Regions from separate parts of the Chromobacterium sp. CCUG 30098 genome, predicted to be linked through region 2. Evidence: predicted binding sites of a transcription regulator. Region 2 holds the regulator's gene; the other holds the start of a gene.
What was found. The regulator sigma-54, encoded in region 2, starts transcription at its own class of promoters, with help from an activator protein. The targets are predictions, from matches to a motif close to CTGGCACGCTTCATGCTT.
Positions count from the first base shown of each region.

Region 1: a site for sigma-54 is predicted at 2,865-2,882, ahead of QUG03_RS13020 (ANTAR domain-containing response regulator). Genes of this name have one in related genera too.

Region 1 covers NZ_JAUCGS010000005.1:109,728-114,136, reverse strand. The annotation lists gene QUG03_RS13030 (MFS transporter) at 1-825, opposite strand, end outside; gene QUG03_RS13025 (CmpA/NrtA family ABC transporter substrate-binding protein) at 1,128-2,225, opposite strand; gene QUG03_RS13020 (ANTAR domain-containing response regulator) at 2,242-2,832, opposite strand; gene QUG03_RS13015 (glycoside hydrolase family 19 protein) at 3,050-4,372, opposite strand.
Region 2 covers NZ_JAUCGS010000003.1:232,033-236,441, reverse strand. The annotation lists gene lptA (lipopolysaccharide transport periplasmic protein LptA) at 1-320, shown strand, start outside; gene lptB (LPS export ABC transporter ATP-binding protein) at 317-1,045, shown strand; gene QUG03_RS09295 (RNA polymerase factor sigma-54) at 1,049-2,470, shown strand; gene hpf (ribosome hibernation-promoting factor, HPF/YfiA family) at 2,538-2,852, shown strand; gene ptsN (PTS IIA-like nitrogen regulatory protein PtsN) at 2,974-3,435, shown strand; gene hprK (HPr(Ser) kinase/phosphatase) at 3,428-4,384, shown strand; gene rapZ (RNase adapter RapZ) at 4,365-4,409, shown strand, end outside.

The sequences.
Region 1 (4,409 bases), on a different contig from region 2:
GGTGCCGCCGACGCGGTCCGCCAGCACGCCGCCCAGCGGCCGCATCATCGAGCCGGCGAACACGCAGGCGGCGGTATAGAGCCCGGCGGTCTTGGCGTCGAAGCCGAACTGGTCGTGGAAATAGCCGGGCAGCGCGCTGGCGAAGCCGGCGAAACCGCCGAAGGTGATGGCGTAGAACAGCATCAGCCACCAGGCGTCGCGCTGGGCCAGCACCGCCAGATAATCGGCCCAGCGCTTGGGCGGCGGCGCGCCCGGCGCGTCCTTGGCCAGCCGGGCGAACAGCAGCAGCGCCAGCAGCAGCGGCAGACAGGCGAGGCCGAACACGTTCTGCCAGCCAAACTGCAGCGCCAGCGCCGGCGCGAACAGCGCCGCCAGCACGGTGCCGGAGTTGCCGGCGCCGGCGATGCCCAGCGCCGTGCCCTGATGCGCCGGCGGATACCAGCGCGAGGCCAGCGGCAGCGCCACGGCGAAGGAGGCGCCGGCCACGCCCAGGAACAGGCCCAACAGCAGCGCGCCGCCCAGGCTGGAGAGGCCGACGCGCCAGGCGGCGAGCAAGGCGGCGATGACGACGATCTGGGCGATCAGCCCGGTGCGCTTGGCGCCGATGCGGTCCGCCAACATGCCGACGGCCAGCCGCAGCAGCGCGCCGGCCAGGATGGGAGTGGCCACCATCAGCGCGCGTTCTTGGGTATCCAGGTCCAGCGCGGCGGCGATGGGCACCTGCAGCGGGCCCAGCAGATACCAGACCATGAAGCTGAGGTCGAAGTAGAGAAAGGCGGACAGCAAGGTGGGCTTGTGCCCGGTGTGCCAGAAAGAACGGTCCATGCGAAACTCCTGTGCCGCGAGCGGCCGGGGGCCGGCCAAAATAAAAACGGCGTTCGCTCCTCGGTGATAGCAGGAGCGGACGCCGTTGTCCGTTGCCGTCCCGGCCGCCATTGGCCGGACAAGCATTTGGGGTGGGCGGGGCACGTCTTTGTGCCAGGCCCGGCTTGACTTATGCAAACGCCGTGCCAGCCTCCGCGCGCCGGAAATCCGGGTTTCGCGTGGATTCGCGGCGGGAAGCCGCACCGCGCTGGTGCGAAAATAGCCGGCCGCGCACTGAGTTTGTGCGTTGCAACATGCGGGGCTTAATCCAGCAGACGCTCCGTCGCCGGGTAGCGCGGCCGTCCGTCCCACTCCACGCCGTCGCACAGCCGGCTGCGGCGCTGCGGCCGGGCCGGCGCGGGCAGGCCCAGCGCGTCCGCCGCCTGCCGGTAAAGCCGGCTCTGGCTCACCGCGGCGGCCACGGCCTGCGCGTCCTCGTCGCCGCGCAGCCAGCCCCAGCGCCGGAACTGGTCGATGAACCAGACGCCGTCGGACGGATAGGGATGGTTGACCCGGCCCTGGTCGAAGAAACGCAGTGCCGACGCCCCGGCGGCGGCTGAGGGCAGGGTGGCGGCGATCAGCGTTTCCGGCAGGGCGATATGCTCCGGCCGCGCCAGCCAGCGCGCCGCCTGGCGGCGGTTTTCGCCGTGCTCCAGCCAGCGGCAGGCCTCCAGCAGCGCCATGATCAGCGCGGCGGCGGCGGCCGGTTCTTCTTGCGCGAAACCACGGCGGCAGAGCAGGGCTTTTTCCGGGTGGCCGGGCCAGATCTCGCCGCTGGCGACGGCGATGCGGCCGGCCTGGCGCGCCGCCGCCTGCTGGTGCCAGGGCTCGCCGGCGCAAAAACCGTCCAGCTGGCCGGCTTCCAGCGCCGCGCCCATCTGCGGCGGCGGAATCACCACCAGGCGCGCGTCGCGCAGCGGGTCCAGGCCTTGCGCCGCCAGCCAGTAATTGAGCCACAACGCGTGGGTGCCGGCGGGAAAGGTGTGCGCCAGCGTCAGCGGCGCGCCGCCTTGGCGGACGCGGCGCGGCAAGGCCTGCTGCGGCGCCGCCGCCAGAGCGTCGGCCAGCGGATGGCTGAGGGTGATGGCCTGGCCGTTCTGGTTCAGCGTCATCAGCAGCGCCATGTCGGCTTGCGGGCCGGCGAGGCCCAGCTGCATGCCGTAGGCCAGGCCGTACAGCGCCGCGGCGGCGTGCAGGCGGCCGTCCAGCAGCTTGTCGCGCACCGCGCTCCACGAAGGCTGGCGCAGCAATTCCAGTTCCAGGCCGTGGCGGCGGTCCAAGCCGAGCTGGCGCGCGACGATCAGCGGCGCGCTGTCGGTCAGCGGCAGATAGCCCAGGCGCAGGCGGTGGGGGACGGTCATGGGGTTTCCTCGCGGCTCAGCCTAGCAGTTCGGCGGCCTGGATCAGTTGTCGGGCGAGATCGGCGACGCGCAGGCCCTCGCGCATCGCCTGCCGGCGCAGCGCCTGGTAGGCGTCGTTTTCGCTGAGCCGGCGCTTGTCCATCAGAATGCCCTTGGCGCGCTCGATCAGCTTGCGTTCGGCCAGTTGCTGTTCCGCCGCCGCCAGCCGCTGTCGCAGCCGGGCGTCCTCGGCGAAGCGGGCGCGGGCCAGGTCGATGATGGGCGCCAGCCGCGCCGCGTCGGCCTGGTCCACCACATAGGCCGCCACGCCGGCGTGGACGGCGGCTTCTATGGTGGGCAGGTCGCCCTGGTCGGCGAACATCACCACCGGGTGCGGCGCGATCTCGCCCAGCAGCGCCAGCTGCTCCAGGGTGTCGCGCGACGGGGATTCGGTGTCCACGATCACCACGTCCGGCCGCAGCCGCTCCACCGCCTGCAGCAGCGCGGCGGCGCCGTCCACCTCGGCGACGACGGCGTAGCCGGCGCGCGCCAGCGCCTGGCGCAGCGAGGCGATGGTTTTGGCGTGGTCGTTGACCAGCAGCAGGCGCAGCGGCGGAGGCGTGGACATTGCGGCACCGGGGAGAAGGGACGGCTTGGCTGAAGCAAGCGCCGTGCCCAAGGGAATTCTTGACGCGATTTTTAGCGAGGACGGGGCCGGATTGACGCGGCGTTTAGCCGCGATGGCTTATCGTTGAACGGAGACAAGGCCAATGGACAGGAGGTGAAACACGGGTGAACAACAGTCGTTGGCGAGGCCGGCCCCGCGCGAGCGGAGCCGGCCGATTTCATTTGAGTTTGACGTTCCAGTTGTCCTCGACGCAGCGCTGGTAGTTGCCGGCTTGCAGCGCGCTGTACGGGGTCTGGTAGTTCACCAGCTGGCATTTGTAGTCATTGCCCCATTTCCAGTCCTTTTCCCAATAGATGTTGTAGGCGGCGGAGCTGGCGGCGCTGAAGCGCTGCATATTGGCGCAGGACAGCTGCTCGTTGCCGTAGTCCCAGCCCAGGTCCTTGGCGAACTGGCGGTAGTAATCGATGCGGTTCTGCGCCGCCTGGCGCTCGGTGCCGCCGCCGCACTCGGCGTTGATGATCTGGATGGTGGTGGCGAAGTTGTTGCCGGCGCCGGCGGCCTTGTCCGCGGCGTTGGGCGCCCAAGTGCCGTCCAGCACATGCAGCATCGACGGCTTGGGCGGCTGCGGGAAGACGAAGAAGAAGGTGGCCGAGCTCAGGTTGAGCCAGGTGGAGGCCACCAGGTCCGGGTTCTTCAGCAGCACGGATTGGTCGCCGTCGTGCATGGCTTGGGAGAAGGGGCCGTAGTTGTAGTTGTAGGACAGCTGCTTGGCGCCGCGGCCGAAGTACTTTTTCCAGCTGCCGTCGGCGTTCTTGCCGCAGGTCCACACCTTGTTGAACACCGGATCGGCGCATTCGGTGTTGTAGCCGCAGCCGGGGCCGGTTTCGGCGCAGCCCATTTCGCGCAGGTATTTCAGACCTTGCCGCCATTCCGGCACCGTGTCGCTGCGGTTGTGGTCGCCGGTTTCCTGAGCGAAGTGGGCGAACATGGTGGCCAGGCTGTGGCGGCAGATGGCGTCGCCGTCGCGGCCGTCGCCGTAGTCGTCGCAGATGGCGGGGAACTTGGCGATGGCCTGCAAGAAGCGCTGGTAGCTGTAGCTGGCGTCGCGGCGGGAGAAGTAATACTCCCACTTGCTCGCCGGCAGCAGGCGCTCCACCCGGCGCACGTTCAGCGGGTTGGCGGCGCGGCCGGGCGTCACCTGTTCCACCTGGGCGTTGGGCAGGGTGCGGATCGAGGCTTTGACGTTGCGGAAGAAGGGGGTGTCGGTCAGGGCGGCTTCGTATTGCAGCGCTTGCTGCAGCGTGGGCGGCTGAGGCTGGCCCGGTTCGGCCAAAGCCGTGGCCTGGGCCGCCGCCGGCGTCCAGCTGCCTCTGGGATTGGCGGCCGGCGTTTCGGCGCGGGTGCGCCATTTGGCCTGCCAATCCTGGCCTTGCCATTGGACTTGCTGTCCGGCCTGATAGACGGCGCCGGCGTTCCAGGGCGCGGCGAGGGCGGCCTGGCAGGCCAGGCTCAGCAGCAGGGCGGTGAAGGGTTTGCGCATGTTGGCTCCTGTTGTCGGGCTGCCGGCGCGGGGGACG
Region 2 (4,409 bases):
CCCTGGTGGCCACCGGCCGCATCGTCACCTTCCGCCAGAAAATGGACGGCAAGAACGAATGGGTGGAAGGCCAGTCCAGCCGCCTCGACTACAGCAGCGCGGCCAACCTCGCGGTGCTGACCGGCAACGCCCGGGTCAAGCGCGAAGGCGACCTGGTGGTGGGCAATGTGATCACCTACAACACCCAGAACGAAACCTACCAAGTGACCGGCGGCACCGCCACCGGCCCCAACAAGGGCCGCGTCACCGTGATCCTGCAACCCAAGAACACCGCCTCCCAGCCGGCGACGGCCAAACCCGCCAGCGGAGCCGCCAAATGACGCAAAGCGTGCTCAAGGTGGAGCGCCTGCGCAAGCGCTTCAAGAAACGCACCGTGGTCAAGGACGTGGCGCTGGAAATCGCCAGCGGCGAAGTGGTGGGCCTGCTCGGCCCCAACGGCGCCGGCAAGACCACCAGCTTCTACATGATCGTCGGCCTGATCGGCGCCGACGACGGCGAGATTCGCCTGGACGATCAGGTGATCACCCACTACCCCATCCACCAGCGCGCGCGCCTGGGCCTCGGCTATCTGCCGCAGGAAGCCTCTATCTTCCGCCGCATGACGGTGGAGGAGAACATCGCCGCCATCCTGGAAGTGTCCGGCCTCAAAGGCAAGGAACTGGACAAGGAACTGGACCTGTTGCTGGACGACCTCAATATCGGCCACCTGCGCGACAGCAGCGCGCTGTCGCTGTCCGGCGGCGAACGCCGCCGCGTGGAGATCGCCCGCGTGCTGGCCACCCGGCCGCGCTTCATCCTGCTGGACGAACCCTTCGCCGGCGTCGATCCGATCGCGGTGATCGACATCCAGAAAATCATCTCCTTCCTGAAGGAACGCGGCATCGGCGTGCTGATCACCGACCACAATGTGCGTGAAACCCTGCGCATCTGCGACCGCGCCTACATCATCAGCGAAGGCTCGGTGCTCGCCTCCGGCGAGCCGGAAGAACTGGTCAACAACGAGAAGGTGCGCGAAGTTTACCTTGGCGAACACTTCCACCTGTAAGCGATGAAACAGACACTTCAGCTCAAGGTATCGCAGCAGCTGACCCTGACGCCGCAGCTGCAGCAATCGATCAAGCTGCTGCAGATGTCCACCCTCGACCTGCAGACCGAAGTCGAGCGCTTCTTGCTGGACAATCCCTTGCTGGAGCGCGGCGACGAAGCGCCGCAGGGCGAAGCGCCGGACGCCGCCGCCCAGGAACCGGAGGCCCCGGCGGAAAGCCGCGACGACGCCTCCGGCGACGACGGCGAACGCGGCGCGGAGACCGGCGAACTGAGCGACTGGGGCAGCGGCGGACGCCGCGGCGACGGCGACGACGAGCTGGACCCGATGCTGAACGTGCCCTGTCCTATCAGCCTGCGCGAGCACCTGCTGGCGCAGTTGGGCGAAGTGGCGCTGCCTACGCGCGATCAGGCCATCGTCCAGCTGCTGATTGAAGAGCTGGACGACGACGGCTATCTGGGCCAGACGCTGGAAGACATCGCCAGCCACCTGCCGCTGGAACTGGAAATCGAGGCCGACGAGCTGATGATAGGCCTGCGCCTGCTGCAGCAGTTCGACCCGCCCGGCGTCGGCGCGCGCTCCTTGCCGGAAGCGCTGGCGCTGCAATTGCAGCGGCTGGACCCGGACGAGCCGCAGCGCGGCCTGGCGCTGGCCATCGTCCGCGACCACCTGGCCTTGCTGGGCAACCGCGACTACACCCGGCTGAAAAAACAGCTGGGCGTGGACGACGCCGCGCTGCGCGCCGCCCAGACGCTGATCGCCCGCCTCAACCCCCGCCCCACCGCCGGTTTCGGCGCCAGCGACACCCAGTACGTGATCCCCGACGTCTCGGTCAGAAAACGCAAGGGACGCTGGGTGGCCGCCCTCAACGGCGGCGCAGTGCCTCGCTTGCGCGTCAACCAGATGTACGCGCGGCTGCTGGCGGAAAACCGCGGCGGCAACGGCGAAATGTCCTCGCGGCTGCAGGAGGCCAAATGGCTGGTGAAGAACATCCAGCAGCGATTTGACACTATCCTGAAAGTGGCGGAAGCTATCGTTGAACGGCAGCAATCGTTCTTTGAACACGGCGAAGTGGCCATGCGCCCGCTGATTCTGCGCGACATCGCGGACGAGCTGGGCCTGCATGAATCCACGGTGTCCCGGGTCACCACCCAGAAATACCTGCTCTGCCCGCGCGGCCTGTTCGAGCTCAAGTATTTCTTCGGCAGCGCGCTGGAAACCGACAGCGGCGGCGAGTGCTCCGCCACCGCGATCAAGGCCCACATCCGCAGCCTGATCGACGCCGAATCGCCGAGCAAACCGCTGTCCGACAGCGCCCTGGTCGAAGCGCTGGCCAAACAGGGAATACAAGTTGCCAGACGCACGATAGCCAAGTATCGTGAAGCCATGCAGATACCGCCGGTCAACCAGCGCAAGACGCTGTGACCCAGGCGGCGGAATACAGCGATCCGGCCGACCCGACCGGACTGTCAACACCAGAAGGAGCTAGGGTATGAACCTCAAAGTAACTGGACTGCATCTGGAAGTAACTCCCGCCCTGCGCGAATACGTTGAAACCAAAATGGAGCGCGTTACTCGACATGTCGACCATGTGATCGACATTTCCGTTACTCTGTCTGTTGATAAACTGGTGCAAAAGGCCGAAGTCAACGTGCATCTGTCCGGCAAGGACATCCACGTGGAAGCCACCGAATCCGATATGTACGCCGCCATCGATCTGCTGATCGACAAGCTGGACCGTCAAGTGCTGAAACACAAGGAAAAGCAGTCTGAACACCGTGCTCCGGCGCCTGAAGCCAGCCTGTAATCCCTTGAATTGGAAGGCGGGGGCCTGCGGGTTCCCGCTTTTCTTTGCACTTGCCCGTTTTCAGTACTATCAAGGCAACGTAGAATTGCCGGGTTTTTCTCAGCCGCATGCATAATCCAATATGAACCTCATCGGCAAAATCCTGACACCCGAACACGTCCTGCTGGATCTGGACGTCGCCAGCAAGAAGCGCGTGTTCGAGCAAGTCGGCCTCTTGGTTGAAAATACCCGGGGCATCGCGCGCAGCGAAATCTTCGATTGCCTGTTCGCCCGCGAAAAGCTCGGCTCCACCGGCCTTGGCCAGGGAGTGGCGATTCCGCACGGCCGCGCGCGCGGCCTCAAGGACGCGATGGGCGTATTCATCCGTCTGAAGACCCCGATTCCCTTCGACGCGCCCGACGGCAAGCCGGTGCAGTGCCTGTTCGTGCTGCTGGTGCCGGAACAGGCCACGGACCTGCACCTGCAAGTGCTGTCCGAACTGGCGCAGCTGTTCTCCAGCCGCCAGATGCGCGAGCAGATGCTGGGCATCCCCCTGCGCGACGAGCTCTATCAGCTGCTCAATAATTGGGTGCCCAATGCCTAGCATCAGCGTCCGCCGGCTGTACCAGGAAAACCAGCAGAAGCTCAACCTGACCTGGGTCGCAGGCACCGGCGGCGCCGACAATATGATAGGCAACGACGAACAGCGCCCCACGCAGGCGCTGGTCGGCCACCTCAATTTCATCCACCCCAACCGGGTCCAGGTGCTGGGCCTCGCCGAGGTGGACTACCTGAACCGGCTGGAGCAGTCCGCCGCCAAGACCGCGCTGGACCAACTGTTCCACAAGAGCATGTCGGTGGTGATGGTGGCCAACGACCAGCCGGTGCCCAAGCTGCTGCGCGACTACTGCCACACCCACAACGTCCCGCTGATGACCACCAAGCTGGAAAGCCCCTACCTGATGGATGTGCTGCGCATCTATCTGGCGCGGGCGCTGGCGGTGTCCACCGTGCTGCACGGCGTCTTCCTCGACGTGTTCGAGATCGGCGTGCTGATCATGGGCGATTCGGCGATGGGCAAGAGCGAGCTGGCGCTGGAACTGATTTCCCGCGGCCACGGCATGGTGGCCGACGACGCGGTGGAGCTGTACCGCATCGGCCCCGACACGCTGGAAGGCCGCTGCCCGCCCTTGCTGCGCGACTTCCTGGAAGTGCGCGGCCTGGGCATCCTCAACATCCGCACCATCTTCGGCGAAACCGCCGTGCGGCCGAAGAAGGTGCTGCGGCTGATCATCCACCTGGTCAAGGCCAACGACCAGGCGATGCAGGCGCTGGACCGCCTCAACATTCAGTCGGAAACCCAGGACATCATCGGCGTCACCATCCGCAAAGTGGTGCTGCCGGTGGCCGCCGGCCGCAACCTGGCGGTGCTGGTGGAAGCCGCGGTGCGCAACTACATCCTGCAGCTGCGCGGCATAGACAGCACCCGCGAATTCATCGAACGCCACACCAACTTCCTCAGAGACCAGGAAAATGCGCCTGATATTGATTAGCGGCCTGTCCGGTTCCGGCAAGTCG